DNA from 2 places in the Rubrivivax gelatinosus IL144 genome. Region 1 is predicted to be linked to the other one. Evidence: predicted binding sites of a transcription regulator. Region 1 holds the regulator's gene; the other holds the start of a gene.
The links. The regulator FNR, encoded in region 1, switches genes on or off when oxygen is low (the NO sensors DNR and NnrR bind a similar motif). The targets are predictions, from matches to a motif close to TTGATNNNNATCAA.

Region 1 (14,656 bases):
GCCGACAGCGCGTCGCCCGGCAACGCGAAGTGGTCCATGCCGATGTAGGTGTAGCCCGCGGCGATGAAGCCGGCGATGGCGCCGCCCAGCATCTTGATGCGCTGCTCGCCCAGCGGCAGTTCCTCGGCGAGGATGCGGCGCTGCGGCTTGAAGCGCGTCGGCAGGTGCGCGTAGGCGTACAGCGCGATGCGGTCCGGGCGCAGCTCGGCGATCTGCTGGATCGTGCGCGCGAACGAGTCCGGCGTCTGCTTGGGCAGGCCGTAGATCAGGTCGGCGTTGATCGACTCGAAGCCGTTGGCCCGCGCAGCGACGACGAGGTCGCGCACGCTGTCGTACGACTGCACGCGGTGCACCGCTTCCTGGACGTCGGGGTCGAAGTCCTGGATGCCGAAGCTGATGCGGTTGAAGCCCAGGCCGGCGAGGCTCTTCAGGCGTTCGGGCGTCGCGGTGCGCGGGTCGACCTCGATCGAGATCTCGGCGCCGGCGACGATCTTGAACGACTCGCGCAGCCGGGTCATCAGCCGGCCGATCTCCTCGTCGGTCAGGAAGGTCGGCGAGCCGCCACCGAAGTGCAATTGCGACACCGACTGGCCCTTGCCCAGTTCGGCGACGTGCAATGCGATTTCGGCTTCGAGCGCGTCAAGGTACTCGGCACTGCGCTCGTGGTGCTTCGTGATGATCTTGTTGCAGGCGCAGTAGTAGCAGACCGATTCGCAGAACGGAATGTGGATATAAAGCGACAGCGGTGGCGTGCCGCCCACCGTGCTGCCCTCCGCTCGTTGTCGCAAGGCCTGCCGGTACTCAGCAGGGCCGAAGGCTTCGACGAAGCGGTCCGCGGTGGGGTACGAGGTATAGCGGGGACCGGGCACGTCGAGGCGCCTCAGCAGTGCTTCAGGAACAATCGTGTCCATAATTCATCCGGCCGTCATGCGGTACGGGCTGGACTGTGCCAAACACTCACCCAATCGGCTTGATCTGTCTCAAGCGCCCACCCGAGACGCAAGCAAAGAATTGACCATGCCCTTGAGCGACGTCATGAGCGATACTCGGGTCTGCCCCGCCACGCCGGACCGAACTGACTCCAATCGTCGAACCCCTATGAACAACACGTCTTCCGGCATCCGGCTTGAACCGTTCAAGGTCGCCTGCTCGAGCTGTAACCTGCGTGAACTCTGTCTGCCGGTCGGCATGTCCAACGACCAGCTCGAGCGGCTCGACACGATGGTGGCGACGCGCCGTTCGGTTCCGCGTGGCGAGACCTTGTTCCGTGCCGGCGATCCCTTCCTGTCGCTCTACGCGGTTCGCACCGGCTTCTTCAAGACCTGCGTGTCCTCCGAAGACGGCCGCGATCAGGTCACCGGCTTCCAGATGGCGGGCGAACTTCTGGGCCTCGACGGCATCGGTACCGACCGTCACACCTGCGACTCGGTGGCGCTCGAAGACTCGCAAGTCTGCGTCATCCCGTTCCAGCAGCTCGAAGACCTGTCGCGCGAGTTCAGCGACCTGCAACGCCAGCTGCACAAGATCATGAGCCGCGAGATCGTGCGCGATCACGGCGTGATGCTGCTGCTTGGCAGCATGCGCGCCGAAGAGCGCCTGGCGGCCTTCCTGCTGAACCTGACCCAGCGTCTGCAGACGCGCGGCTTCTCGCCGCACTCGCTGATCCTGCGCATGACGCGCGAGGAGATCGGCAGCTACCTCGGCCTGAAGCTCGAAACGGTCAGCCGCACGTTCTCGAAGTTCCAGGACGACGGCATCCTGGAGGTCAAGCAGCGCCAGATCCGCGTGCTCGACCCGCAGGCGCTGCAAAAGCTCGTCAACGGCTCCTCCGCCGCCTGCTGACCCGAACCCCGGTGCAAACAAAAACGCCGCGCATTGCGCGGCGTTTTGTTTTCTTCAGCTGCGAAATGTTCGGCTGTTGATTTCGTGCTCGCTGCGCGACAGCAGCAGCGTCATGCCTGCGGCGGCCGCCGAAGCGGCCCAGAAGACGAAGAAGGCCAGCGTGTAGACGGCTGCGGGATCGAGTTCGATCGCCCCGCCGCCGAACCAGCGCAGCGCCGCCGGATCCAGCACCGAGAACAGCGCAAGCTCCAGCACCACCGCGGCCAGGAACGCGGGCCAGAGCACCGCACTCCAGTCGCGCGCACGCCGCCTCATCGAATGCCTCGCGGGAGTAGCCGCTCAGGGCGCCGCGGTGGCGGCGTGGTTGCGCGCAGCCATCGCCGGCGTGTCGGCCTGGACTTCGCCGGACTGCGGCACCGACGACGGCACCTCGGTGATGACGAGGTCGGCTCCGCGGATCGCGATGACGGCGGTCGCGACGGCCGCGATGACGACGATCAGCGGGCCCGACACCACCAGCCAGACCATGCCGATGCGCCACCAGGGCGTTGCGTCGCGGGAAACGGGAAGAGTGCTCATCAGGGGCTCCGGTCGAAGCAGCGTCATCGGGGGACGACGAACGTTGATTTCTCGCTGGCGACCACCGGCGTCGCGTCGTTCGCGTCGGGCAGTCGTTCGATGTGGAACTGTATCGCGTGGGCTCCAGGCCCTGCCTGGCTGGCGGTATCCGGCGGCACCCGCAGGGCGATCGTCACCCAGCGCGCATCGGCCGGCTCGACCTCGAAGTCCTTCGGGGCGTCGACCACCATCGGCGTCAGGCCGTCGGCGCTGATGCGGTAGCGCTGCGTCGACTCGGTCGCGTTCATGACCTGCAGGCGGTACAGGTTCTCGATGTAGCCTTCGTCGACGATGCGCGCCAGCGAGGCGCGGTCGCGCACGACGTCGACACGGAACGGGCTGCGCATCGCGAGGCTGGCCGCGAAGGCGCCGACGATGATGATCAAGATCGCCGTGTAGACCAGCACCCGGGGGCGCAGCACACGCTGCAGCATCTGGCCGCGCGTCTGGTGCTGAGCCATGCCGTTCTCCGTCGCGTAGCGGATCAGCCCGCGCGGGTACTTCATCTTGTCCATGACGCCGTTGCAGACGTCGATGCAGGCGGTGCAGCCGATGCACTCGTACTGCAGGCCGTTGCGGATATCGATGCCGGTCGGGCAGACCTGCACGCACAGACCGCAGTCGATGCAGTCGCCCAGGCCCTGGCTGCGGGCGTCGATCTTGCGCGAACGCGTGCCGCGCGGGTCTCCCCGCTCGGCGTCGTAGCTGATGATCAGCGTGTCCTTGTCGAACATCGCGCTCTGGAAGCGCGCGTACGGGCACATGTACTTGCAGACCTGCTCGCGCATGTAGCCGGCGTTGCCCCAGGTCGCGAAGCCGTAGAACAGCACCCAGAAGGTTTCCCAGGGCCCCAGCGACATCGCCATCGCCGAAGGCAGCAGCTCGCGGATCGGTGTGAAGTAGCCGACGAAGGAGAGGCCCGTCCAGAGCGCGATCGCGATCCAGACGAACTGCGTCGCGCCCTTGCGCCAGACGCGTTCGAAGGTCCAGGGTCCGGCGTCCAGACGCATGCGGGCGTTGCGGTCGCCTTCGAAGCGGCGCTCGACCCACATGAAGATCTCGGTGTAGACCGTCTGCGGGCAGGCGTAGCCGCACCACAGCCTGCCGGCCACCGCGGTGAACAGGAACAGCGCGTAAGCCGAGATCATCAGCAGCGCCGACAGATAGATCAGGTCCTGCGGATACAGGACCAGGCCGAAGATGTAGAAGCGCCGCGTGCCGAGGTCGAAGAGCACGGCCTGGCGGGAGTTCCAGTCCAGCCACGGCAGCCCGTAGAACACCAGCTGCGTCGCCCAGACCAGCGCCCAGCGCCAGCCGTTGAACCAGCCCGATACCGAGCGGGCGTAGATCTTCTTCTGCTTCGCATAAAGCGAAACGACCGCCTCGGGCGCGGCGCCGGCTTTCGCCGGTTCCGCGCCCGAGGCGGCCCGTGCCGCGGCGGGCCGGTCTTCGAGGTCGACCCGCACTTGGCTCATGTCGTGAAACTCCCGATCAGCGCGACGCGACCGTCGTCCGGTGCGACAGGCTCCAGACGTAGGCGCCCAGAACGTGGATCTGCTCCGGGCTCAGGCGGGCCGCCTGCGACGGCATGACGTTGACCTTTCCGTTGTTGATCATGTTGATGATCGCCTGCTCGCCGTAGCCGTGCAGCCAGATCTTGTCGGTCAGGTTGGCCGAACCGACCGCCTGCATGCCCTTGCCGTCCGGGCCGTGGCACGCGGCGCAGACCACGAACTTGGGCTTGCCGAGCTGCGCCGCGACTTCGTTGTGCGGGCTGCCAGACAGGCTCAGCACGTACTGGGCGACGTTCTTCACGTCTTCCGGCGTGCCGACCGCTGCGGCCATCGGCGGCATGTTGCCGACGCGGCCGAGGGTGATCGTCTCCTTGATCTTGTCGAGCGTGCCGCCGTGCAGCCAGTCGTCGTCGGTCAGGTTCGGGAAGCCCTTGCTGCCGCGCGCGTCGGCACCATGGCACTGGGCGCAGTTGTTGGCGAACAGGCGCTCACCGATAGCCATCGCCTGCGGGTCCTTGGCCAGGTCCTCGGCGGACTGGGCGACGAACTTGGCGTACAGCGGCGCCATCTGGGCCCGCGCCTTGTCCATCTCGTTCGAGTGCTGGCCGGTGCTGGTCCAGTTCAGCGCGCCCTTGTTGCTGCCCAGACCCGGGTACAGGACCAGGTAGATCACCGCGAACGCGATGGTCACGAGGAACAGGCCGGCCCACCAGCGCGGCAGCGGGTTGTTCAGTTCCTGCAGGTCCTCGTCCCAGACGTGACCCGTCGTGTTGTCGTCGGCCATGACCTTGCGGCGGCTGGCCACGATCAGCACGACCAGACAGAAGATCAGGCTGACGACGGTGATGCCGGCCACATACAGTGACCAGCCCGAGTTGAAGAAATCGCTCATTTCCGTTCTCCTGAGGCTTCGGCGCCGTCCTTCTCGATGAAGGGAAGCATCGCCGCCTCGTCGAAATGTCCGCGGCGGCGCCGCGACCAGGTCCAGACCACGATCCCGATGAAGAGCGCGAAGCTCACCACCGTGACGACGGTACGGAGGGTGTTGATGTCCATGGTCGGTTGCGGCGTCACTTGACGGCCGTGCCCAGCACCTGCAGGTAGGCGATGACGGCATCGATCTCCGTCTTGCCCTTCACTTCGTCGGCGGCCTTGGCGATCTCGTCGTCGCTGTAGGGAACACCGACCGTGCGCAGCGCCTTCATGCGCGGCGCCAGGCCTGCCGCGTCCACCTCGTTCTTGGCCAGCCACGGATAAGCCGGCATGTTGGACTCGGGCACCAGGTCACGCGGGTTGTTCAGGTGGATGCGGTGCCACTCGTCGCTGTAGCGACCGCCGACACGCTGCAGGTCCGGGCCCGTGCGCTTGCTGCCCCACTGGAACGGATGGTCGTAGACGAACTCGCCGGCCATCGAGTAGTGGCCGTAGCGCAGCGTCTCGGCGCGGAACGGGCGCACCATCTGCGAGTGGCAGCCATAGCAGCCTTCGCGCAGATAGATGTCTCGCCCGGCCAGTTGCAGCGGGGTGTAGGGCTTCAGGCCCGCGACCGGCTGGGTCGTGGAGCGCTGGAAGAACAGCGGCACGATCTCGACGAGCCCGCCGACGGCGACCGTCAGCAGGATCAGCACGATCATCAGGAAGTTGCTGGTCTCGATCTTCTCGTGACCGCCGACGGCATGGTTGTGTGCCATGGTCTTGTATCTCCTAGGGTTCTGGCGGTCAGGCGTGGGCCGGGACCATCGGGATCGGCGCCGGCACGACCTTGCCGCTCTTGATCGTCATGACCGTGTTCCAGGCCATGATGACCATGCCGGTCAGGTACAGCAGGCCACCGCCGAGACGGATCACGTAGAACGGGTACGTGGCCTTGACGCCTTCGACGAAGCTGTAGACCAGCGTGCCGTCGGGGTTCACGGCACGCCACATCAGGCCTTGCATCACGCCGGCGATCCACATCGCGGCGATGTACAGGACGATGCCGATGGTGGCGACCCAGAAGTGCAGCTCGATGGCACGGGTGCTGTACATCGTCTGACGCCCGAACATGCGCGGGATCAGGTGGTACAGCGAGCCCATCGAGATCAGGCCGACCCAGCCGAGCGCACCGCTGTGCACGTGGCCGACGGTCCAGTCCGTGTAGTGGGACAGCGCGTTGACCGTCTTGATCGACATCATCGGCCCTTCGAAGGTCGACATGCCGTAGAACGACAGCGAGACGATCAGGAACTTCAGGATCGGGTCGTCGCGCAGCTTATGCCAGGCGCCCGACAGCGTCATGATGCCGTTGATCATGCCGCCCCAGCTCGGCGCCAGCAGCACCAGCGAGAAGATCATGCCGATCGACTGGGTCCAGTCGGGCAGCGCGGTGTAGTGCAGGTGGTGCGGGCCCGCCCACATGTACGTGAAGATCAGCGCCCAGAAGTGCACGATCGACAGCCGGTAGCTGTAGACCGGGCGGCCGGCCTGCTTCGGGATGTAGTAGTACATCATCCCCAGGAAGCCGGCGGTGAGGAAGAAGCCCACCGCGTTATGGCCGTACCACCACTGGACCATCGCGTCCTGAACGCCCGCGTAGACCGAGTAGCTCTTCGTCAGCGAGACCGGCACTTCGGCGCTGTTGACGATGTGCAGCAGCGCCACGGCGATGATGAACGCGCCGAAGAACCAGTTGGCCACGTAGATGTGGCGCACGGTGCGCTTGCCGATGGTGCCGAAGAACACGATCGCGTAGGACACCCAGACGACGGCGATCAGGATGTCGATCGGCCATTCGAGCTCGGCGTACTCCTTGCCGGTCGTGAAGCCCAGCGGCAGCGAGATCGCCGCCAGCAGGATGACGACCTGCCAGCCCCAGAACGTGAACATCGCCAGCTTCGGCAGGAACAGCGAGGCCTGGCAGGTCCGCTGCACCACGTGATACGAAGTCGCGAAGAGCGCGGAGCCACCGAACGCGAAGATCACCGCGTTGGTGTGCAGCGGTCGGAGACGGCCGTAGGTGATGTAAGGGATGCCCAGGTTCAGTTCGGGCCATGCCAACTGGGCGGCGATGATCACCCCCACCAGCATGCCGACGATCCCCCACAGCACCGCCACCACGGAGAAATATCTCACCGGGGTGTCGTAGTACACCGGGGTCGCCGGTGACGATTCATGAGCCATACGGCTTCTCCTCGCGTCGTTCAGGAAGCAAATTTGACGATTGTTCAGGCTTGATCTGGGACAGGGCTTGATGGCTGTCAACCGGGCCATCGTCGTCCTGGAGAATGCGCTCGCCCTCGTACTCGAGATCCTCGAACTGGCCGCGATGCAGGGCCCAGCCGAAGACGCCGAGGATGATCAGCACCAGCACCGCCGACAGCGGGATGAGCAGGTACAGGATGTCCATTCGAGCCTTCAGCGCCCTGCCCGCAGCGCGTTGAGCACCACGAAGAGCGAACTACCCGCCATGCCCAAGCCAGCAGCCCATGGCGGAAGCCAGCCGATCAAGGCCAGCGGAATGCACGCGGCGTTGTACGCCGCGGCCCAGATCATGTTTTGGCGCACGATGCGCATCGCCCGCGCCGAGCTGCGGCGCGCCCGCACCAAGTCCAGAGGACGGTTCGAGGCCAGCACCGCGTCGGCCTGAGCGCGAGCGACCAGCGCCCCCTGGCCCATCGCGAGCGAGACGTCGGCACGCGCCAGCACCGGCGCGTCGTTGACCCCGTCGCCGACCATCGCGACACGCTCGCCGGCCTGCTGAGCGGCGGCCACGGCCGCCAGCTTGTCTTCGGGGCGGGCCCCGCCGACGAATGAATCGAGACCGAGGCGCCGCGCGAGCCGCGCCGCGCGCTGTGGCGCGTCGCCGGACAGCAGCGTCACGCGCACGCCGTCGGCCCGCAGCTCGCGCACGGCTTGCTCCGCGCCGTCCCGCAGCAGCTCATCGAAACCGAAGCCGGCCACCGGCCGACCGTCCCGCGACAGCCAGACCTGGACGTCGTCGCGCTCGGCAGCCCCGGCGAAGCTGGCACGGCCCAGCCGCCATTGCGCGCCGTCGGCTGCGGTGGCCCGCATGCCCTCGCCCGCCACCTCCTCGATCGCCTCCCAGGCCAGCCCGGATGCCGGCAGCGCCGCGGCCAGCGCCTGCGACAGCGGATGACGCGACCAGGCCGCCAGCGAGGCCGCGTGGCCGAGCGCATCGACGCCCTCGTCGAGCACCAGCGTCGTCGCCAGCACCGGCCGGTCTTCGGTCAAGGTGCCGGTCTTGTCGATGAACAGATGGTCGGCACGGGCCAGATCCTCCAGCGCATCGAGCCGCTGCACCAGCACGCCGCGGCGCGCGAGACCTCCGGCGGCGGCGATCATCGTCGCCGGCGCCGCCAAAGACAGCGCGCACGGGCAGGTGACGATGAGGACCGACACTGCGACCCAGATCGCCCGCGACGGGTCGATCAGGCTCCAGACCGCCGCAGCCCCCGCGGCCAGCAGCAGCACGGCCCAGAGGAAGGGCACGGCCCAGCGGTCGGCGACGCGGGCCAGCGCCGGACGCTGCGACATCGCGTCGCGCATCATCGAGACGATGGCTTCGTAGCGCGTGTCCGCACCGGCGCGCTCGACGCGCATCGTCACCGGCGCCCCGAGGTTCACGCTGCCGGCGACGACCGCGGCGCCGCAGGCCTTGTCGACGGCCACCGACTCGCCGGTCAGCAGCGACTCGTCGGCCTGAGTCGAGCCCTCGATCAGCGTGCCGTCGGCCGGGAAGGCCTGGCCGAGCGCGACGCGCACGCGGTCGCCGGCCATCAGGCGCTGGACGCTGATCTCGCTGATGCTGCCGTCGGCTTCCAGGCGCTGCGCGGTTTCCGGCAGGCAGGCCAGCGCACCTTCCAGCGCCGTGGCCGCGCGGTGACGGGCCCGCAGCTCGAGGTAGCGGCCGGCGAGCAGGAAGCTGACGAACATCGTCAGCGAATCGAAATAGACCTCGTGGCCGAAGACGCCGCTGGGATCGAAGGTCGCGCCGGTGCTGGCCACGAAGGTGACAGCGACGCCGATGCTGACCGGCACGTCCATGCCGATGCGCCCGGCGCGCAGGCCGCGCCAGGCCCCGCGGAAGAACGGGCCGGCGGAGAACAGCACCACCGGAATGGAGAGCACCCAGCAGCCCCAGTTCAGGAGCTGGCGCATCTCCATCGTGAGATCACCATGGGCCACGTAGCTCGGCGTGGCGAACATCATCACCTGCATCGCGCAGAAGCTGGCGACGAACAGGCGCCACAGCGCCGCACGGTGCTCGGTGCGGCGCATCTCGCGCGCCGGCGCGGCGGCGTCCGGAACCGCGTCGTAACCGGCGGCGCGGATCGCCGCGATCAGCGCCGAGGGCTGCGTCTTCGCCGGATCCCAGCGCACCGTGGCGCGCTGCGCCGCGGCGCTGACGCGCGCCTCGCGCACGCCGTCGACGGCGCGCAACGCGTTCTCGAGGATGCCCGTGCAGGCCGCGCAGTACATGCCGGAGATCTGGAGCGCCGACTCGCCGAGCCGAACGCCATCGCTTTCCTGCACCCAACGGGTGTAGCGAGCGAGCTCCAACGGGTCGTCGACGGCGGCCAAGGAAGGTGCCGCTTGCTGGAGGGGGGCGAAGCCGGAGAGACTCATGGAAGCTGACGATCTGGGGCGGCGGTCACCGTCGCCGGGATATGTAGTTTCGCTTCCTGCCTCGAACATGACGACCTATATCAAAGTTTATAGCTATCCGCGTTTGACCGGAGTACTTGCGCTCCTTGTCTCTTTTGCGCTACCCACAGCCCATGCTCAGGGGGGGCCGCAGCCGAAGCTGCCCACCGTGCCGCTGACGGCGGGCATGTACGTGATCCAGGCCGAGGTCGCCCAGACCCCGGAGCAGCAGGCCACCGGGATGATGTACAGGCGCGAGATCGGCCAGAACGAAGGCATGCTGTTCTTCAACCGCGAGGCGGGCGTGCGCTGCTTCTGGATGCGCAACACCTTGTTGCCTCTGTCGATCGCTTTCATCGCGGACGACGGCACGATCGTCAACACGGCCGAAATGCAGCCCCAAAGCGACGAATCGCACTGCTCGGCGAAGCCCGTCCGCTTCGCCCTTGAGATGCATCAGGGCTGGTTCGCCAAACGCGGCATTAGTGCCGGGTTCAAGCTCCGCGGCGTGCCATTTGGCAACTGAGCCGCACTGATTTACTCCAACAAAAAACCGACCGCGCCGGTTGGGCTTGCGGTCGGTTCTCATGAACGCCCGCTCAGGGCGTGATCGACACCGATCAGGCGGCGTAGTTCGCCTCGGCGAACGACCAGTTCACGAGCTTGTCGAGGAAGGTCTCGACGAACTTCGGGCGCAGGTTGCGGTAGTCGATGTAGTAGGCGTGCTCCCAGACGTCGACCGTCAGCAGCGGCGTGTCGCCGGTGGTCAGCGGCGTGCCGGCCGCGCCCATGTTGACGATGTCCAGCGAGCCGTCAGCCTTCTTGACCAGCCAGGTCCAGCCCGAACCGAAGTTGCCGACCGCCGACTTCACGAAGGCTTCCTTGAAGGCAGCATAGGAGCCCCACTTGGCGGCGATCGCCGCGGCCAGCGCGCCGGACGGCTCGCCGCCGCCTTCGGGCTTCATGCAGCTCCAGAAGAAGGTGTGGTTCCAGATCTGCGCGGCATTGTTGTAGATGCCGCCGGACGACTTGCGCACGACGTCCTCGAGCGGAAGGCTCTCGAACTCCGTGCCCTTTTGCAGGTTGTTCAGGTTCACGACATACGCGTTGTGATGCTTGCCGTGGTGGTACTCCAGCGTCTCGCGGCTGTAGTGCGGCGCCAGGGCATCGAGGGCGTACGGCAGAGGAGGCAGCGTGCGTTCCATTGAATCGTTCCTGTGGGTGGATGAAAGCTGAGAAGGATTGTAGGCATCGGCTTCGTTTGATGCAGACCCCTTCCGTTCGACCCCGAAGACGCGTATAGATGCCGCACCGTCGGCCCAGACCGCCCGCAGGTCGTCGCCGGCCCGCAGCCCCGCCGCCTGCAGCACCGGGCGCCCGGAAGGCGTCTCGATCCAGGCATAGCCGCGCTGCAGCACCCGCGCCGGGTCCAGCGCCGAAAGGCGCTGGGCACCGAGGTCCAGGCCCGACCTGAGGCGCGCCAGCCGCGCGGCCATCGCCGCACGCAGCCGCAGCGCCAGCGCCATCGAACGCTGGGACCGCTGCGCCAGCTGAGGCGCCAGCGCCTGCTCCAGACGAAGCTCGAGCGCCGCCAGCCGCTGGCGCTGCTGCATCAGGCCGGCCGCCGGCCGTCCGAGCCGCAAGGCCGCGGTGTCCACACGCTGGGCCTGGCGGTCGAGCTGGCGGCGCAGCGCGCGGCGCAGCGCCTCGGCACGCGCCTGGAGCGCCGCGACGAGTTCGACCCGCGCCGGCGCGGCCAGCTCGGCGGCCGCGGTCGGAGTCGGCGCCCGCAGGTCGGCGGCCAGGTCGGCCAGCGTGATGTCGGTCTCGTGGCCGACGCCGCAGACCACCGGGATCGGCGAGGCCGCGACCGCACGCACGACGCGCTCGTCATTGAAGGCCCACAAGTCCTCGAGCGAACCGCCGCCGCGAACCAGCAGCAGCGTCTGCACCTCGGCGCGCTCGGCGGCCGTGCGCAGCGCCGCGACGATCGCCGGCGGCGCCTCGCCGCCCTGCACCGGGGTCGGGTAGATGACCACCCGCACCTGCGGTGCCCGCCGCGCCAGCGCCGTCAGCACGTCGCGCAGCGCCGCCGCACCGGGCGAGGTGACGACGCCCAGCGTGCGCGGGTGCGGCGCGATCGGCCGCTTGCGCGCGGCGTCGAACAGCCCCGCCGCCTCCAGCCGCGCTTTCAGGCGCAGGAACTCTTCATACAGCGTGCCGGCGCCCAGGCGCTGCAGCGACTCGACGACAAGTTGCAGTTCGCCGCGTGCGTCGTAGACACCCAGCCGGCCGCGCAGCTCGACCTGCAGACCGTCGCGCGGCGCGAAGTCCAGCAGCGCCGCAGCGCGACGAAACATCGCGCAGCGCAGCAGTGCCGGCTGGCCGTCGTGGTCCTTCAGGGAGAAATAGCAGTGGCCGCTGGCGGCGCGCGTGAAACCCGAGATTTCGCCGCGCACGGCGACTGCGCCGAAACGCGCAGCGATGGCGTCGCCGGTCGCCAGCAACAGCGCCGCGACACTCCACACCTGGCGCGGCGACGCCACACCGAACGCCGGCTCAAGGCCGCTCATGCACCGCCCCCAAGGCGTGGAACTCCACAGATCCCGGCATGCCGCCAGGGCTTCGCGTATACCACGACCACAACCCGCAACCGCCTCGCAAGTGCTTGATTTCGCAGAAGAAAATTTTGCTGAAAATTGGAGCAATCCAAGCCCGGGCCAATCCTGACGCGGGTTTGGCGCGACTGTCGGCGCCTTCTCCACAAAGTTATCCACAAATGGCGTGGATACGTGGAAGCGGGTCGGCGCCTTGCGCCAGAAGGGCGGATCGCAGCGCCCCTTGGGACATAATCCGCCGGCCGCGGCGGGCCCTGCCGCTCACCTCGAACATCCCCTTGCTGTCGATCATACAAGCGGCCGGTTGGCCGATCTGGCCCCTGATCCTGTGCTCGGTCGTGGCGCTGGCGCTGATCCTGGAACGGCTCTATCACCTGCGTGCGCCGCTGATCGCGCCGCCGACGCTGCTCGACGAAGTCATCGGCGTCTCGCGCAACAGCCTGCCCACGCCCGACGTCGTCAGCAAGCTCGCCGAGAACTCGCTGCTGGGCGGCGTGCTGGCCGCCGGCCTGCAGGCCGTGGCCGCCGACGCGCGCATCACCGAGCCGGCGCTGCGCCAGGCGATGGAAAACGCCGGCCGCACCGCGGTGCACACCACCGAGCGCTATCTGAACACGCTGGGCACGATCGCCGCCGCCGCGCCGCTGCTGGGCCTGTTCGGCACCGTGGTCGGCATGATCGAGATCTTCGGTTCGCAAGCCCCGACCGGCGCCTCCAACCCGCAGCTGCTGGCCCACGGCATCTCGGTGGCGCTCTACAACACCGCCTTCGGCCTGATCATCGCGATCCCCTCGCTGATGTTCTACCGCTATTTCCGCGGCAAGGTCGACGCGTTCCAGCTGACGATGGAACTGGCCGCCGAGCGCCTAGTGCCGCACCTGATGCGCTTCGTCGTGCGCACCGCCTGAGCCTGCCGGAACGCCGATGCGCTTCAGCCGCCGCCGCCCCGAGGAACCGGAGATCAACCTGATCCCGTTCATCGACGTGCTGCTCGTCGTGCTCATCTTCCTGATGCTGTCGACGACCTATTCGCGCTTCACCGAGCTGCAGATCACGCTGCCGGCGGCCGACGCCGAGAAGCTGCGCCAACGTCCGGCCGAGATCATCGTCGCCGTGGCCGCCGACGGCCGCTACGCGATCGACCGCCAGCCGGTCGACGGCCGCAACGTCGACCAGCTCGTCGCCGCGCTGACCGAGGCGGCCAAGGGCCGGCAGGACGTCGTCGTCATCATCTCGGCCGACGCGATGGCCGCGCACCAGTCGGTGATCAACGTGCTCGACGCGGCGCGCCGCGCCGGGCTCCCGCGTCTGACCTTCGCCTCGCAGACGCCGAACGGCGCGCGCTGATGTCGCTGGCCGCGCGGCTCGAGGCGCTGCTGCTGCGCCACTGGTGGCAGCCGCGGCGCACGGCGCTGGCGGCGACGCTGGCGCCGCTCGAGTCGCTCTACGCCGGCCTGTCGCGCCGCGCCGCGGACGTCGAGCCGCAGCGCGCGCCGGTGCCGGTGGTCGTCGTCGGCAACCTGATCGTCGGCGGCGCCGGCAAGACGCCGACCGTCATCGCGCTGCTGCGCGCCTTGCAGGCCGCGGGCTACACGCCCGGCGTCATCTCGCGCGGCTTCGGCCGCGACGGCGACGGCGTGCACGAAGTCCGGCCCGATGCGTCGCCGGCCGAAGCCGGCGACGAGCCGCTGCTGATCCGCCGCCGCAGCGGCGTGCCGGTCTGGGTCGGCCGCGACCGGGTCGCCGCCGCGCGCGCGCTGTGCGCCGCGCATCCGGACGTCGACGTGCTCGTCTCCGACGACGGCCTGCAGCACCGCCGGCTGGCACGCGACGCCGAGATCGTCGTCTTCGACGAACGCGGCATCGGCAACGGCCGCCTGCTGCCCGCCGGCCCGCTGCGCGAGCCGCTGCCGGCGCGGCTGGCGCCCGGCCGCTTCGTGCTCTACAACGCGCCGGCGCCGACGACGCCGCTGCCGGGCGTCTGCGCGCAACGCTCGCTCGGCCCGGCGCTGGCGCTGGAGGACTGGGCGGCCGGCCGCCAGGACGGCGCGGTCGCGCTGGCCACGCTGCGCGGCCGCCGCCTGCTGGCGCTGGCCGGCATCGCGTCGCCGGAACGCTTCTTCTCGATGCTCGAGGCCGCCGGCCTGCAGATCGAGCGCCTGCCGCTGCCCGACCACCACGATTTCGCCGCCCTGCCCTGGCCCGCCGGCACGCCCGAGGTGCTGGTCACCGAGAAGGACGCCGTCAAGCTCGTCGGCCGTGCGCTGGGCGGGACGCGCGTCCGGGTCGTGGGGCTAGACTTCGCGCTTCCCGATTCACTCGTTCAGGACGTGCTGCGCCTCATCGCGCCGCCGCGAACCCGATGACGCTCGACCACCGTCTGATCGACCTGCTCGTCTGCCCCGTCTGCAAAGGCCCGCT
Region 2 (14,656 bases), 1.2 Mb from region 1:
CGGGCCGCCGCCGCCTGCCTATCGTGGCCCCCGAGAACCAGAACGAACAGGGGGAGACATGGGCGACACCGCGTCCGGCCGCAGCGGCTGGCGTGCCTTCGTGGCACAGGCCTTCATGGCACTGCTGTGCACCGCCGCAACAGCGCTGGCGGCACCCGCGCCCACGGCGGCCCCGGCGGCCAGCGCGCCGGCCGGCTTCAAGGCCGAGGCCTTTCCGATCGGCGAGAAGGCCTGCACCGGCTGCCACAGCCAGGAGAACCTGCACTACAGCGAAACGCCGCACGCCAAGGCCTTCCGCCAGAACCCGCGCAACGAACGCGAGCGCCTGGTCTGCGAAGCCTGCCACGGCCCCGGTTCGCTGCACGCCAAGGACCCGAAGAACAAGGACCTGATCATCGGCTTCACCAAGGGCTGGGACACGCCGGTGGCGCGGCAGAACGAGTCCTGCCTGGGCTGCCACAAAGGCGGCAACCGGCTGCACTGGCCGGGCTCGGCGCACGCCGGCAACGAACTGGGCTGCGCCGACTGCCACAACCCGATGCAGAAGGTGTCGACCAACAGCCTGCTAGCGCGCAGCACGATCAACGAGGTCTGCTCGCGCTGCCACCAGCAGCAGCGTGCCGAGTTCAACAAGCGCTCGCACATGCCGCTGCCCGAGGGCAAGGTCAGCTGCGTCGACTGCCACAACCCGCACGGCAGCACGACGCGGCCGCTGCTGAAGGCCGACAGCACGAACAACGTCTGCTTCAGCTGCCACGCCGAGAAGCGCGGGCCGATGCTCTGGGAGCACGCGCCGGTGCGCGAGAGCTGCACCAACTGCCACAGCCCGCACGGCAGCAACCACGACAAGCTGCTCGTCGCGTCGCGGCCGCAGCTGTGCCAGCAGTGCCACAGCCCCTCGGTCGGCCACCCGAACAACTTCTTCCGCGCCAACCAGACCGCCGGCGCCGGCCAGCTGCCCGGCGGCGCGACCAGCCAGCGCATGGTCGGCCGCAGCTGCCAGAACTGCCACGTGCAGATCCACGGCAGCAACCACCCCGCCGGCGCGCGCTTCCAGCGCTGACCCCGTCAACCAGGAGTCCGTCCCATGCGTCATTCGACCTCGTGCGAACGCCGCCTGCTGGGCCTGCTGATCGGCAGCGCACTCGCCCAGATGGCCGCGGCCCCGGCCCGCGCCGATTCCGGCGTCGGCACCGACACCAGCCCCGGCAACGTGCTGATGCCCGGCGCCGGGCTGCGCGTGCCGGCGCTGGACCCCGACGGCATCGGCGAAGCCGGCGTCAAACGCAACCCGACCGGCCTGCTCAACGCCCAGCCGGCACGGGTGGCCGAGCCCGCCGACGGCGAAGGCTGGCGCTGGCGCGGCCAGGTCGAAGGCGGCGGGCTGAAGGTCGGCGGCGACCGCGACGCCGCCAAGCTGCTCGAATACCGCGACCTCGACTCCGGGCTGCTGCTCGGCGGCCTGCGGCTGCAAGGCGACAGCGCCGACGGCCGGAACTACCTGGACCTGAGCGCCGCCTCGCTGGGCCGCGACGACGGCTTCGCCACGCTGAGCACCGGGCGCTACAACGGCTGGCGGCTCAAGGCCTTCTACAACGAGACGCCGCACGTCTTCACCAGCGGCTACCGCAGCCTCTGGAACGGCATCGGCAGCAGCCGGCTGACGCTGTCGCAGCTGCCGGCCGGCCCCAAGGCGCCGGCCACCGCGGCCAGCACCGACATCGCGATCGGCGAAGCGGCGCTCGCCGCGCCGGAGCGAACTCTGTCGCTGCTGCGCCAGAAAGGCGGCCTGCGGCTGGACCTGCCGCTGGACGAGTCGCTGTCGCTGTTCGCCAGCTTCGCCAGCGAGAAGCGCCAGGGCGCGCGGCCGTTCGGCATGGTGATGGGCGGCGGCGGCGGCACCGGCGGCGTCGAGACCGCCGAGTCGATCGACTACGACACCCACGAGATCTACGCCGGGCTGCAGTGGAACGGCGAGCGCAGCAGCGCCAACCTCGTGATGTCGGCCTCGCTGTTCCGCAACCGCATCGACACGCTGACCGTCGAGAGCCCGCTGTTCCTGGCGGCGGCCAACGGCATCGCCAGCTTCCCCGAGGCGGTGTTCGACCTGCCGCCCGACAACGACTACTTCAACCTCAAGGGCGAGTTCGCGCACGCGATGCCCGAGTGGGCGAACGCACGTTTCACCGGCGTCGTCTCGCTGGCCTCGTCGCGCCAGGACGACACGCTGATCCCGATGACGCGCTCGAGCAGCGCCGCCGTCAACGGCGTCGCCGGCGGCGCCTGGGACACGCTGGCCTCGCTGTCGCGCGACAGCGCCGAACGCCGCATCGACTCGCGGCTGTACGACTTCGCGCTGGCGCTGCAGCCGCTGGCGGCGCTCGACGTCAAAGCCCGTTTGCGGCGCTACGAGACGATCGACAAGTCGCCGCAGTACTGGGCCTGCAACCCGCTGACCGGCCAGTGGGGGCGCTTGATCAACGACGGCAGCGGCGCGGTCTTCGCGATCCCGAACGCCACCGCCGGCCAGAACCCGGCCGGCACCCCGGCCACCGCCTACGACACGCTGCGCTGCGACCTCGACGCGATCAAGGCCCTGGGCCTGGTGCCCAGCGCCGGCAACGTCAACATCGGCGCGCCGCAGTACGGGCTGAAGCAGGACAACGCCAGCCTCGCCGGCGACTGGCGCCTGGGCCGCCACCGCAGCCTGAACCTGATGCTCGAACGCGAAACGGTGCAGCGCGAGAACCGCGAGCGCAAACGCACCTGGGAAGACCGGCTGAAGGCCGGCTGGGTCGACCGCGACATCGCCAGCGGCACGCTGCGCCTGTCGGGCGAATACGCGCGCCGCCGCGGCAGCACCTACGTCGCCGACCCTTACGAGTCCTTCTACAGCTCGTCGCTGGGGCCCACGCCCAGCGTCAGCGGCGTCAACGCCGCGAGCTGGATCCACACCAGCGACCTGATGCGCAAGTTCGACCTCGCCGACCGCGACACCGCGACGCTGAACGCGCGCTACAACCGCGCGCTGAGCGACACGATGGACCTGTCGTTCGCGGCGCTGGCGCGCGAGCAGCGCTACCCCGGCTCGGCCTACGGCCGCGGCGGCACGCAGCAGCTGAACTCGCTGAACGCCGACTGGAACTGGCAGCCGACGACGCAGACCTCGGTCTCGGCGACGCTGGGCCTGCAGCGCAGCCGCATGGCGCAGGCCGGGCTGCAGACCAACGCCTGCGTGCTCGGCAGCAACTACTACTTCTACAGCGACGGCTCGATCAGCACCCGCGCGACGCCAACCGCGGCGCAGACGGCCGCCGGCATCAGCGTCATCGGCTCCAGCGGCGTCGTCACCGGCGACAACTTCGAGGCCTTGTGCGGCAGCGCCTCGGACTTCAGCCCGCTGTATCCGAACAGCCGGCGCTGGACCGTCGAACAGAAGGACGACACGCGTTCGGCCGGTTTCGGCCTGCACCACGAGTTCGGCCGTTATCGCTTCGAGGCCCATTACGGCTACGTCAGCGGCCGCACCAGCACCGGCTACAGCTACAACGCCGCCGCGCTCGGCCTGGTGACCAGCGGCGCGCCGACCGACACCGAACTGGCCGCGCTGGCGCTGATCGGCTCGGGCCTGCCCGACCTGCGCTACCGCCAGCACGCGCTGGACTTCAACCTCGTCGTCACGCACACGCCCAAGGTCTACAGCCGCTGGCTGCTGCGCCACGAACGCACGCGCATCGCCGACTGGCATTACGACGGCGTCGCCGCCAACCCGACGCCGTCGAACAACCAGCAGACCTATCTGGACACCGGCCCGCAGAGCTACCGCGCGACGATGCTCGGCGTGCTGATCGGAGTGATGTTCTGATGGCGACGCTGCAGCAAACCCTGGCGCGCTGGCTGGCGGCGGCGGCGCTGATGCCGCTGGCCAGCCTGGCCGACGACGCCCCGGCACTCGTCGACAGCCTCTGCGCGGCCTGCCACGGCCCCGCCGGCAACAGCCTCGTGCCGGTGTTCCCGCGGCTGTCGGCGCAGCAGGCGGTCTACCTGGAAAAGCAGCTGCGCGACTTCCTCGCCGGCAAACGCCGCAACGACGTGATGGCGCCGGTGCTGGAGCACGTGCCCGACGCCGAGATCGCACGCCTGGCCGCCTACTACGCCGCCCAGCCGCCGGCGCCGAACAAGGCCGACAACGAGGCCCTGGTCGCCGCCGGTCAGGCGATCTTCGGCGAAGGCAACACCGGCACCGGCGTGCCGGCCTGCGTCGGCTGCCACCAGCCGGGCGCCGTGGGCAACGAACGCTACCCGCGCCTGGCCGGCCAGCACCCGGCCTACACGGCAGCGCAGCTGCGCGCCTTCAAGAACGGCGCACGCGGCAACGACAAGGCCAAGGTGATGCGCACGGTGGCCGAACGCCTGAGCGACGACGAGATCGCCGCCGTCGCCGAATACCTCGCGACGCTGCCATGAGCCCCGCAAACCGAGGAGAACGCATGAAGCTGCGCCGCATCGACCGCCTCGCGCCGCTGGCGCTGGTCTGGGCCTCGACCGCTTCGCTCGCGGCGCCGCCCGACACCGGCAGCGCCGAACGCGACGAACGTGTGCAGGCCCTGGGCCGGCACGCCGACGCCACGCGGGGCCAGGCGGCCTACGAGGTCTGCCAGGGCTGCCATCTGCCCAACGCGCTGGGCCGCGCCGACGGCAGCTACCCGCGGCTGGCCGGCCAGCACGCGAGCGTGCTCGTCAAGCAGATGCTCGACATCCGCGCCGGCCGCCGCTTCAACCCGAAGATGCGGCCCTTCATCGACGAGGCGCTGGTCAGCACGCAGGACGTCGTCGACATCGCCGCCTACCTCGCGGCGCTGCCGTCGCCGCCGACCAACGGCCGCGGCGCCGGCACCGAGCTCGTGCAGGGCCGCCGCGTCTACGAGGCGCAGTGCACGAGCTGCCACGGTGCCGACGGCAGCGGCGACGCCGCACGCTTCTATCCGCGCCTGAACGGGCAGCACTACGAGTACCTGCTGCGCGAGCTGGTCTACATCCGCGACGGCGTGCGCGGCAACGCCGACCCGAAGATGGTCGAGACGATCCGCGGCTTCTCGTTCAGCGAGCTGGCGGCGCTGGCCGACTACGTCTCGCGCCTGCCCAGCGCGCCCTGAAAAGCCGACACCGTCGCTGCATTGAAGCGCGGGGCTGGACGCGCGCCCGGCGTTGCGCAGAATGGTCGCCGAGGCTGGCCGCCGCCGGCCGTCCGAAAGGTGTCGGTCATGTCCTCGACGAAGTACGTCTACCTGTTCGGCTCCCACGGCACCGAAGGTGCCGCCGGAATGAAGAACCTGCTCGGCGGCAAGGGCGCCAACCTCGCGGAGATGTGCCGCCTGGGCATTCCGGTGCCTCCGGGCTTCACGATCAGCACCGAGGCCTGCACCGCCTACACCACGCTCGGCCGCGAGCGGCTGCTGGAGATGATCCGCGACGAGGTGCTGGCCGGCATCCGCTCGGTCGAGGCCGAGATGGGCAAACGCTTCGGCGACGCCGCAGACCCGCTGCTGCTGTCGGTGCGCTCCGGCGCCCGGGCGTCGATGCCCGGCATGATGGACACCATCCTCAACCTCGGCCTCAACGACGAGGCCGTGGAGGGCCTGGCGCGCAAGGCCGGCAACGAACGTTTCGCCTGGGACTCCTACCGCCGCTTCGTGCAGATGTACGGCGACGTCGTCATGGGCCTCAAGCCCGTGTCCAAGGAGGAGCACGACCCCTTCGAGGTCGTCATCGACATGGTCAAGGAAGCGCGCGGCGTGCAGCTCGACACCGAGCTCGACGCCGCCGACCTGAAGGAGCTGGTCGCGCGCTTCAAGGCGCTGATCCGCGCGCGCATCGGCCGCGACTTCCCCGTCGACCCCTGGGAACAGCTCTGGGGCGCGATCGTCGCCGTCTTCGACAGCTGGAACAACGACCGGGCGCGCGTCTACCGCGAACTCAACGACATCCCCGAGTCCTGGGGCACGGCGGTCAACGTGCAGGCCATGGTCTTCGGCAACCTCGGCGACCACAGCGCCACCGGCGTGGCCTTCACGCGCGACGCCGGCACCGGCGAGGATCTGTTCAACGGCGAGTTCCTGGTCAACGCGCAGGGCGAGGACGTCGTCGCCGGCATCCGCACGCCGCAGCAGGTGTCGCTGGTCGGCTCGCGGCGCTGGGCCGAACTGGCCCTGGTCCCCGAAGCCGAACGCGCCGAGAAGTACCCCTCGCTCGAGGAGCTGATGCCCGATCTGTACCGCCAGCTGATCGAGGCCGAGACGACGCTGGAGAACCACTTCCGCGACATGCAGGACCTGGAGTTCACGATCCAGGAAGGCCGGCTGTGGATGCTGCAGACACGCAACGGCAAGCGCACCGGCGCGGCGATGGTGCGCATCGCGATGGAGATGCTCGAGCAGGGCATGATCGACGAGAAGACCGCGCTCGAACGCATCGCGCCCGACCGCCTGAACGACCTGCTGCACCCGGTGTTCGACCCGCGTGCGCTGGCCCAGGCCAGGCCGATCGCACGCGGCCTGCCCGCCTCGCCCGGGGCGGCCACCGGCCAGATCGTCTTCTTCGCCGACGAGGCCGAGGCCTGGAGCCAGCGCGGCCGCGACGTGATCCTGGTGCGCCAGGAGACCTCGCCCGAGGACCTGCGCGGCATGAGCGTCGCCAAGGGCATCCTGACGGCGCGCGGCGGCATGACCTCGCACGCGGCCGTCGTCGCACGCGGCATGGGCAAGTGCTGCGTCAGCGGCTGCGGCGCGGTGCACGTCGACCTCAAGGCGCGCACGATGACGGTGGACGGCACGGTCTACGCCGAAGGCGAATGGATCTCGCTGAACGGCTCCACCGGCGAGGTCTATTTCGGCCGCATCGCCACCCGCGACGCCGAGCTGTCGGGCGACTTCGGCAAGCTGATGGCGCTGACCGACAAATACCGCACGCTGGAGATCCGCACCAACGCCGACACGCCCGAAGAAGCCGCCGTCGCGCGCAAGTTCGGCGCCACCGGCATCGGCCTGTGCCGCACCGAGCACATGTTCTTCGAGGGCGACCGCATCGTCGCGGTGCGCCAGATGATCCTCGCCGAGGACGAGGCCGGCCGCCGCAAGGCGCTGGCCAAGCTGCTGCCGATGCAGCGCAGCGACTTCGAGGGCCTGTTCCGCGAGATGGACGGGCTGCCGGTGACGATCCGCCTGCTCGACCCGCCGCTGCACGAGTTCGTGCCGCACGACGACGCCGGCCAGCTGGCGATGGCGCGCGACATGGGCGTCTCGCTGGGGCGCATCAAGATGCGTGTCGAGGAACTGCACGAGTTCAACCCGATGCTCGGCCACCGCGGCTGCCGGCTGGGCATCAGCTTCCCCGAGATCACCGAGATGCAGGCGCGCGCGATCTTCGAGGCCGCGCTCAACGCCAAGTCGCGCGGCACGGCGGTCGTGCCCGAGATCATGGTGCCGCTGGTCGGCACGATTCGCGAGCTCGACCAGCAGGCGGCGGTGATCCGCCGCGTCGCCGAGCAGGTGTTCGCCGAACGCGGCGAGACCGTGCACTGGATGCTGGGCACGATGATCGAGACGCCGCGCGCGGCGCTGGTGGCCGACAGCATCGCCAGGAGCGCCGAGTTCTTCTCCTTCGGCACCAACGACCTGACGCAGATGACGATGGGCTTCTCGCGCGACGACGCGGGCAGCTTCCTGCCGCGTTACCTGAAGCTCGGCCTGTACGAGCACGACCCGTTCCGCTCGATCGACCAGAAGGGCGTCGGCCAGCTCGTCGAGATGGCGGTCGCCAAGGGGCGTGCGACGCGGCCGGACATCGAGCTCGGCGTCTGCGGCGAACACGGCGGCGACCCGGCCTCGATCGGCTTCTTCCACCGCGCCGGGCTGCGTTACGTGAGCTGCTCGCCGTTCCGCGTGCCGATCGCGCGACTGGCCGCGGCGCAGGCGGCCATCGCGTCATGAGCTGATCACCGGGCTCAGGTCCGACCCGTAGAATCCGTCGCATCCCTACGCGACGGCTTCGGGTCGTCGGTCGCACGGCATGTCGTACCTTTCGATGCACCGCGGCGCCCTGCCCGGTCTGCTGGCCCTCGTCGCGTTGAGTTCCCCGGTGCACGCCGCCGGCGACGGCCCGGCGTGGGCCTACCGGGTGCGCGCCGGCGACACGCTGATCGCGCTGCAGGCGCGGCTGCTGCGCCCGGGCATCGGCTGGCAGGCGCTGCAGCAGCACAACGAGGTCGCCGACCCTCGCCGTCTGCCGGTCGGCCAGACGCTGCAGATCCCCGTGGCCTGGCTGCGAACGCGGCCGGTCGAGGCCGAGGTGCTGTTCGTTCACGGCGAGGTCGAGCTGCGCCGCCCCGGCGAAGCGCCGCGGCCGCTGGCCTCGGGCGAACGTGTCGCCGACGGCGACGAGATCGTCACCGGGGCGCGATCGGCGTCGACGGTGCTGCGTTTCGACGACGGCTCGCGCCTGCTGGTCGAACCCGGCAGCCGGCTGCGCATCGAAGCGCTGCTGCGGCGCGGCGCCAGCGCCTACCGCGAGTCGCGGCTGCGGCTCGAAGCCGGCGGCGCCGAGGCCAGCGTGCAGACCCGGCCGGCGGCACCGCCGCGCCCGCGCCTGCAGATCCGCACCCCGGTCGTCAACCTCGCGGTGCGCGGCACCGAGTTCCGCGCCCGCACCGACGAGACCGGCACGCGGCTCGAAGTGCTGGAGGGCCGCGTCGCCGCCGGCGCCCGGCCGGTCGGCGCCGGGCTGGGCATCGTCGCCACACGCGGCGGCGTGCAGCCTGCCGCGCCGCTGCTGCCGGCGCCGCTGCTGCAGGCACCGGCTGCGGCCGTCGGCCGCCTGCCGCTGGCCTTCGCCTGGACGCCGACACCCGGCGCCGCCGCCTACCGGGCGCAGGTCTTCGACGCCGAAGGCGACAGCCGGCTGCGCCTGGACGGCCGCTTCGAGAGCCCGGCCGCCGACTGGCCCGACGAGCTGCCCGATGGCCGCTACGAACTCCGCGTGCGCGCGATCGCGGCCGACGGACTGGAAGGCCTGGACGCGCGCGTCGCGCTCGAACTGAAGGCCCGGCCCGAGCCGCCGATGCCGATGACGCCGACACCGGGCGCGCGGGTCGACGCCGGCCGCGTGCCGCTGCGCTGGACCCGCCATCCCGAGGCCGAGCACTACCGACTGCAGATCGCCGCGACGGCCGACTTCGCCGCACCGCTCGTCGACCGCGAGCTGAACGCCACCGAGACCGAAGCCGAACTCGTGCCCGGCGACTATTTCTGGCGCCTGCGCAGCGTGCGTGCCGGCGGCGACGCCGGCCCCTGGGGCGAGGCGCTGGCGCTGCAGGTCGTCGAGCCGCCGCCGGCACCGCCGGCCGAGCCGCCGCGGGCCGACACCGCGTCCGATCGCGTCTCGCTCGCCTGGCCGGCGTCGCCGCGCCCGGGCGTGCACTACGAGATCCAGGTCGCACGCGACGCCGCGTTCGCCGAGCCGGTGGCCGAAGGCCGCAGCGACGGCCCGGCCTGGAGCTTCGAGCCGCCGGGCGCGGGCCTCTACGACGTGCGCGTGCGCGCCGTCGGTGCCGACGGCCGGGCCGGCGGCTGGGGCAGCGCGCAGCAGTTCGAGGTGCCCCGGGCCTGGCGCTGGTGGTGGCTGTTGCCGGCGCTGTTGTGGTTGCACTGAGCGTCGATCCACGCCGCTGGAGCATCCCCGCCGCCGGCCTGCTCGCCGCCCTGGTGGTGGCCTTGTCGCCGCTGCAGACCTGGTGGTCGCAGCCGCTGGACGATTGGGCGCAGCGGCTGGCAGCGCCGGCGCTGCCGCCGGCCGGCGTGCTGATCGTCGACGCCGACGACCGTTCGATCGAGGACATGAAGGGCAACGGCGCCTGGCCCTACACCCGCGACACGCATGCGCTGCTGATCGACGGGCTGCGCCGCCACGGCGCCCGCACCGTCGTGCTGCAGCTGCTGCTGGCCGAGCGCCGCGACACCGTCGACGGCCGCCCGGTGAGCGCCGCCAGCGCCGACGGCCACACGGCCGACGGCCGCAAGCTCGACGACCGCAAGCTCGCCGACACGCTGGGCGCGCCCGGCGCACCGGTGGTGCTGGCCGCCGCCGGCATCGACGCGATGGCGCCCTCGCCGGCGGCCGACGGCGAAGCGGCCGCGCAGCGCTGGCGCGAGCTGCTGCTGCCCGCTGTCTCGGTGCAGCCGGCCAACCCCGCGGCCTTGCGCCTGGGCGTGGTGACGACGCCGCTGGACGACGACGGCGTGCTGCGCCGCGTGCCGCTGTGGCATGCCGCCGGCAGCCAGCGCCTGCCCGGCGTCGCGCTGGCGGCGCTGATCGCCGCCGGCGGCCACGTCGACGGGCGCTGGCCGGTCGATGCACAAGGCCGCGTGCGGCCGCTGCTGGCGCCGCAGGGCAGCGTGCCGCGCATCTCGTACCGCGACGCCTGGACGCTGGCCAGCACCGGCCCCGAGGCCCTGCCCGGCGGCCACGAACTGGCCCAGGCGCTGCACGGCCGTGTCGTCTTCGTCGGCAGCAGCGCGCTGCTGGCCGGGCGCACGATGACCGTCGCCGGCCAGGCGGACGCCACCGAGATCGCGGCGCAGACCTATGCCGCGCTGCGCGACGGCCGGCTGGTGCGTGCCGCGCCGCTGCCGCTGCAGGCGGCGCTGCTGCTGCTGGCGCTGCTGCCGGCGCTGGCGGCGGCGCTGACGCGTGTCGGCACGCGGATGCTGCTGGCGGCTTCGGCCGGCGTCGTGCTGCTGCTGGTCGCCACGGCCGTCGGCGCGATGCAGTCCGCAGCCCTCAGCCTGCCGCTGGCCGCCGCGCTGGCGGCGGTGCCGGCGGCGCTGGTCGCGCTGCTGGTGCAGCAGCGCCGCGAGCAGTCCGAATGCGAACGCCGGCTGGCGCTGGAACGCGAGGTCGCGGCGCGCTCCAGCGCCGCCAAGTCGGCCTTCCTGGCCACCGTCAGCCACGAGATACGCACGCCGCTGAACGCCGTGCTCGGCGTAGCCGACCTGATGGCCGGCACCGCGCTGTCGGCCGAGCAGCGCCGCCATGTCGACGTGTTCCGCCACGCCGGACAGACGCTGGCGGCACTGATCGACGACCTGCTGGACCTCGGCAAGATCGAGGCGGGCCGGCTCGAACTGGCCGCCGAACCATTCGCCCTGCGCAGCTCGATCGCCTCGGTCGACAGCCTGCTGCGCCCGCGCGCCGAGCAGAAAGGCCTGCGTTTCGCCGTCGAGGTCGACTCCGAGCTGCCGGCCTGGGTGATCGGCGACCGCCGCCGCATCGAGCAGGCGCTGACCAACCTGGTCGGCAACGCGATCAAGTTCACGCCCCAGGGCGAGGTCTCGCTGCGCGTGGCACGCAGCGGCGGCGGCCGCATCGCCTTCACGGTGCGCGACACCGGCATCGGCATCGCGCCGGCGCAGCAGCGGCTGGTCTTCGAGCCTTTCGTGCAGGCCGACGAGCGCATTTCGCGCGACTACGGCGGCACCGGGCTGGGCCTGGCGATCACGCGTGCGATGGCCCAGCGCATGGGCGGCGACGTGCTGCTGGCCAGCGAGCCCGGCGCCGGATCGACCTTCACGCTGGAGCTGCCGCTGGCGGCGCACGAGGCGCCGCCGGCCGCCCCGGCCGCGCCACCGCGCGAGGCGCCGCCGGTGCTGCCGGTGCTGCCGGTGCTACCGCCGCCGATGGTCTGGCTGGACAGCGTGCTGCTGGCCGAGGACAACGAGCTCAACGTCTACATCGTCAGCGCGATGCTCGCCGGCCACGTCGGCCGCCTCGACGTCGCCGCCGACGGCCAGGAGGCGCTGGCGCGGCTGGCCGCCGAGCGCTACGACCTCGTCTTCATGGACATGCAGATGCCGCGGATGGACGGGCTGTCGGCGACACGCGCACTGCGCCGGCTCGAAGCCGAGCGCGGCGTGCCGCGCACGCCGGTCGTCGCGCTGACGGCCAACGCCTACGACGAAGACGTGCGCGACAGCCGCGAAGCCGGCTGCGACGCGCACCTGGCCAAGCCGGTGTCGCGGGCCGCGCTGCTCGAGGCGATGCAGCGTTGGGGCCGCAAGGCCTGAAGCGGCAGGCGGCCGGCGCCGCTTTCCGTGCATAAAGGTGCATTTGGCGAGTTGCTTTAGAGCTTGACCTCGGTTAATCTGCTCGCGTCATACATCTTTGCGCCGACCATGAGTTTCCCGAGCCCCTCCGTTCTGGACCTGCGCCCCGTCGCCCCCGCCGAGCGCCACACGCTGGTCTTCTCGCGCCTGCAGGCGCTGGCCGCCGGTGACGGCCTGCTGCTGGTCGACGACCACGACCCGGCACCGCTGCAACGCCAGCTGCTCGAGCGTTTCCCGGGCCGCTTCGCCGTCGCCTACCTGGAAGACGGCCCCGAGGTCTGGCAGCTGGAGATCCGCAAGGCCGTGCCGGCCGAAGCCGCCGGCTCCTGCTGCTCGGGCGGCCGCTGCTGCGGCTGAGCGCACGATGACCTTCGTCGTCACCGAGTCCTGCATCCGCTGCAAGTACACGGACTGCGTCGACGTCTGCCCGACCGACGCCTTCCGCGAAGGCCCGAACTTCCTCGCCATCGACCCCGAGGACTGCATCGACTGCGCGGTCTGCGTGCCCGAGTGCCCGGTGCAGGCGATCTACGCCGACGAGGACGTGCCCGGCGACCAGCAGGACTTCGTGGCGCTGAACGCCGAACTGGCGCGCGCCTGGCCGGCGATCACGCGCTTGCACGCCGCGCTGCCCGACGCCGAGGCCTGGGCCCCGGTGAAGCTCAAGCGCGCCGAGCTGAAGCGCTGAACGCCCCCTTGTGTCCCCGGCCGCTGCGGCGACGCGGCGGCGCCCCGGAGTGCCCGTGACGAAGATGCCCGATGCCCGCGTGATCCCGATCCGCCCCGTGGCCGCTGCCGCCGGGGCGCCGGAAGTCGTCTCGCTCTACCAGAAGCGCCAGCCGATCTACGCGCGCGCCGTCAGCGGCCGCTACGCCACCTGGCGCTGGGTCTTCGTCTGGCTGACGCAGCTCTTCTTCTACGGCCTGCCCTGGCTGGAGATCGGCGGCCGCCAGGCGGTGCTGTTCGACCTCGACGCGCAGCGCTTCTACCTCTTCGATCTGGTGCTCGTGCCGCAGGACCTGATCTACCTGGCCGGGCTGCTGGTGCTGTCGGCGCTGGCGCTGTTCTTCTTCACCGCGGTCGCCGGGCGGCTGTGGTGCGGCTACGCCTGCCCGCAGACGGTCTACACCTCGATCTTCATGTGGATCGAGCGCCGCTTCGAAGGCGATCGCCTGGCGCGCATGCGCCTGGACCGGGCGCCCTGGAGCGCCGCCAAGGTCGCGCGCCGCAGCGGCAAGATCGCCGCGTGGACCGTGTTCAGCTTGGTCACCGGCCTGACCTTCGTCGGCTGGTTCACGCCGATCCGCGAGTTCGTGCCGGCCACGCTGCAGGGCGAGATCGGCGGCTGGAGCGCCTTCTGGGCGCTGTTCTACGGCGCTTTCACCTACGGCAACGCCGGCCTGCTGCGCGAGCAGATGTGCAAGTACATCTGCCCCTACGCGCGTTTCCAGAGCGCGATGATCGACCGCGACTCGCTGGTCATCGCCTACGACGCCGGCCGCGGCGAACCGCGCGGCGCCCGCTCCAAGAAAGCCGACGCCGGTGCGCTGGGCCTGGGCTCCTGCGTCGACTGCACGCTGTGCGTGCAGGTCTGCCCGACCGGCATCGACATCCGCCACGGCCTGCAGAACGAGTGCATCGGCTGCGCCGCCTGCATCGACGCCTGCGACGGCGTGATGGACAAGATGGGTTACGCACGCGGGCTGATCCGCTACTCGACCGAGAACGCCGTGGCCGGCGGCTGGAGCCGGCGCGAGACGCTGCGCCGCGTGCTGCGCCCGCGTGTGCTGATCTACGGCGCGCTGCTATCGGCGCTGACGCTGGCGTTCGCCGCCAGCCTGGCGCTGCGCAGCCCCTTCCAGTTCGACGTGCTGAAGGACCGCAGCACGCTGGCGCGCCTGGTCGACGAAGGCGCGATCGAGAACGTCTACCGGCTGCAGGTGACGAATCGCAGCGAACACCCGCAGCAGCTCGTCGTCAGCGCCGAAGGCCCGGCCGGGCTGGTGGTCGACGCCCAGCCGATCACGGTCGACGCCGCCGGTGCGGCCCAGGTCGTCGTGCGGCTGCGCCTGCCGGCCGAGGCTGCGGCAGCGCTGGCCGGGCAGTCTGTGCCGGTGGCCTTCGTTCTGAGCGAAGCCGCGCACGACGGCGAAGCGCCGCTGTCGCGGCGCGAGAAGTCGACCTTTCTCGTGCCGCGCTGAGACCTGGCCTCAGGCCAGCGCGCGGCCGATCAAGATGCGCTGCACGTCGCTGGTGCCTTCATAGATCTGGCAGACGCGCACGTCGCGGTAGATGCGCTCGACCGGGAAGTCGTTGACGTAGCCGTAGCCGCCGAAGGTCTGGATCGCGGTGCTGCAGACGCGCTCGGCCATCTCGCTGGCGAAGAGCTTGGCCATCGCCGCCTCCTTCAGGCACGGCAGGCCGGCGTCCTTCAGCGCCGCGGCGTGGTGCACCAGCTGGCGCGCGGCCTCGATCTGCGTCGCCGCGTCGGCCAGGCGGAA

Region 2: RGE_RS10315 (DUF2249 domain-containing protein) is a predicted target of FNR. The motif match lies at 12,180-12,193, and genes of this name have one in related genera.

The regions. Positions count from the first base shown of each region.
Region 1 is NC_017075.1:3,397,496-3,412,151, forward strand. Features, by position in the region: gene hemN (oxygen-independent coproporphyrinogen III oxidase) at 1-911, opposite strand, end outside; gene fnr (fumarate/nitrate reduction transcriptional regulator Fnr) at 1,099-1,842, shown strand; gene RGE_RS15510 (hypothetical protein) at 1,897-2,157, opposite strand; gene RGE_RS15515 (hypothetical protein) at 2,182-2,421, opposite strand; gene ccoG (cytochrome c oxidase accessory protein CcoG) at 2,445-3,935, opposite strand; gene ccoP (cytochrome-c oxidase, cbb3-type subunit III) at 3,952-4,866, opposite strand; gene RGE_RS15530 (cbb3-type cytochrome oxidase subunit 3) at 4,863-5,030, opposite strand; gene ccoO (cytochrome-c oxidase, cbb3-type subunit II) at 5,045-5,665, opposite strand; gene ccoN (cytochrome-c oxidase, cbb3-type subunit I) at 5,694-7,133, opposite strand; gene ccoS (cbb3-type cytochrome oxidase assembly protein CcoS) at 7,123-7,359, opposite strand; gene RGE_RS15550 (heavy metal translocating P-type ATPase) at 7,368-9,554, opposite strand; gene RGE_RS24660 (DUF192 domain-containing protein) at 9,667-10,143, shown strand; gene RGE_RS24665 (superoxide dismutase) at 10,238-10,822, opposite strand; partial or broken gene xseA (exodeoxyribonuclease VII large subunit) at 10,922-12,190, opposite strand; gene RGE_RS15565 (MotA/TolQ/ExbB proton channel family protein) at 12,514-13,143, shown strand; gene RGE_RS15570 (ExbD/TolR family protein) at 13,160-13,582, shown strand; gene lpxK (tetraacyldisaccharide 4'-kinase) at 13,582-14,601, shown strand; gene RGE_RS15580 (Trm112 family protein) at 14,598-14,656, shown strand, end outside.
Region 2 is NC_017075.1:2,204,981-2,219,636, reverse strand. Features, by position in the region: gene RGE_RS10350 (DmsE family decaheme c-type cytochrome) at 59-1,063, shown strand; gene RGE_RS10345 (MtrB/PioB family outer membrane beta-barrel protein) at 1,088-3,865, shown strand; gene RGE_RS10340 (c-type cytochrome) at 3,865-4,467, shown strand; gene RGE_RS10335 (c-type cytochrome) at 4,491-5,156, shown strand; gene ppdK (pyruvate, phosphate dikinase) at 5,265-7,988, shown strand; gene RGE_RS10325 (FecR family protein) at 8,068-9,705, shown strand; gene RGE_RS10320 (ATP-binding protein) at 9,693-12,116, shown strand; gene RGE_RS10315 (DUF2249 domain-containing protein) at 12,225-12,512, shown strand; gene fdxA (ferredoxin FdxA) at 12,520-12,843, shown strand; gene ccoG (cytochrome c oxidase accessory protein CcoG) at 12,908-14,356, shown strand; gene RGE_RS10300 (acyl-CoA dehydrogenase family protein) at 14,366-14,656, opposite strand, start outside.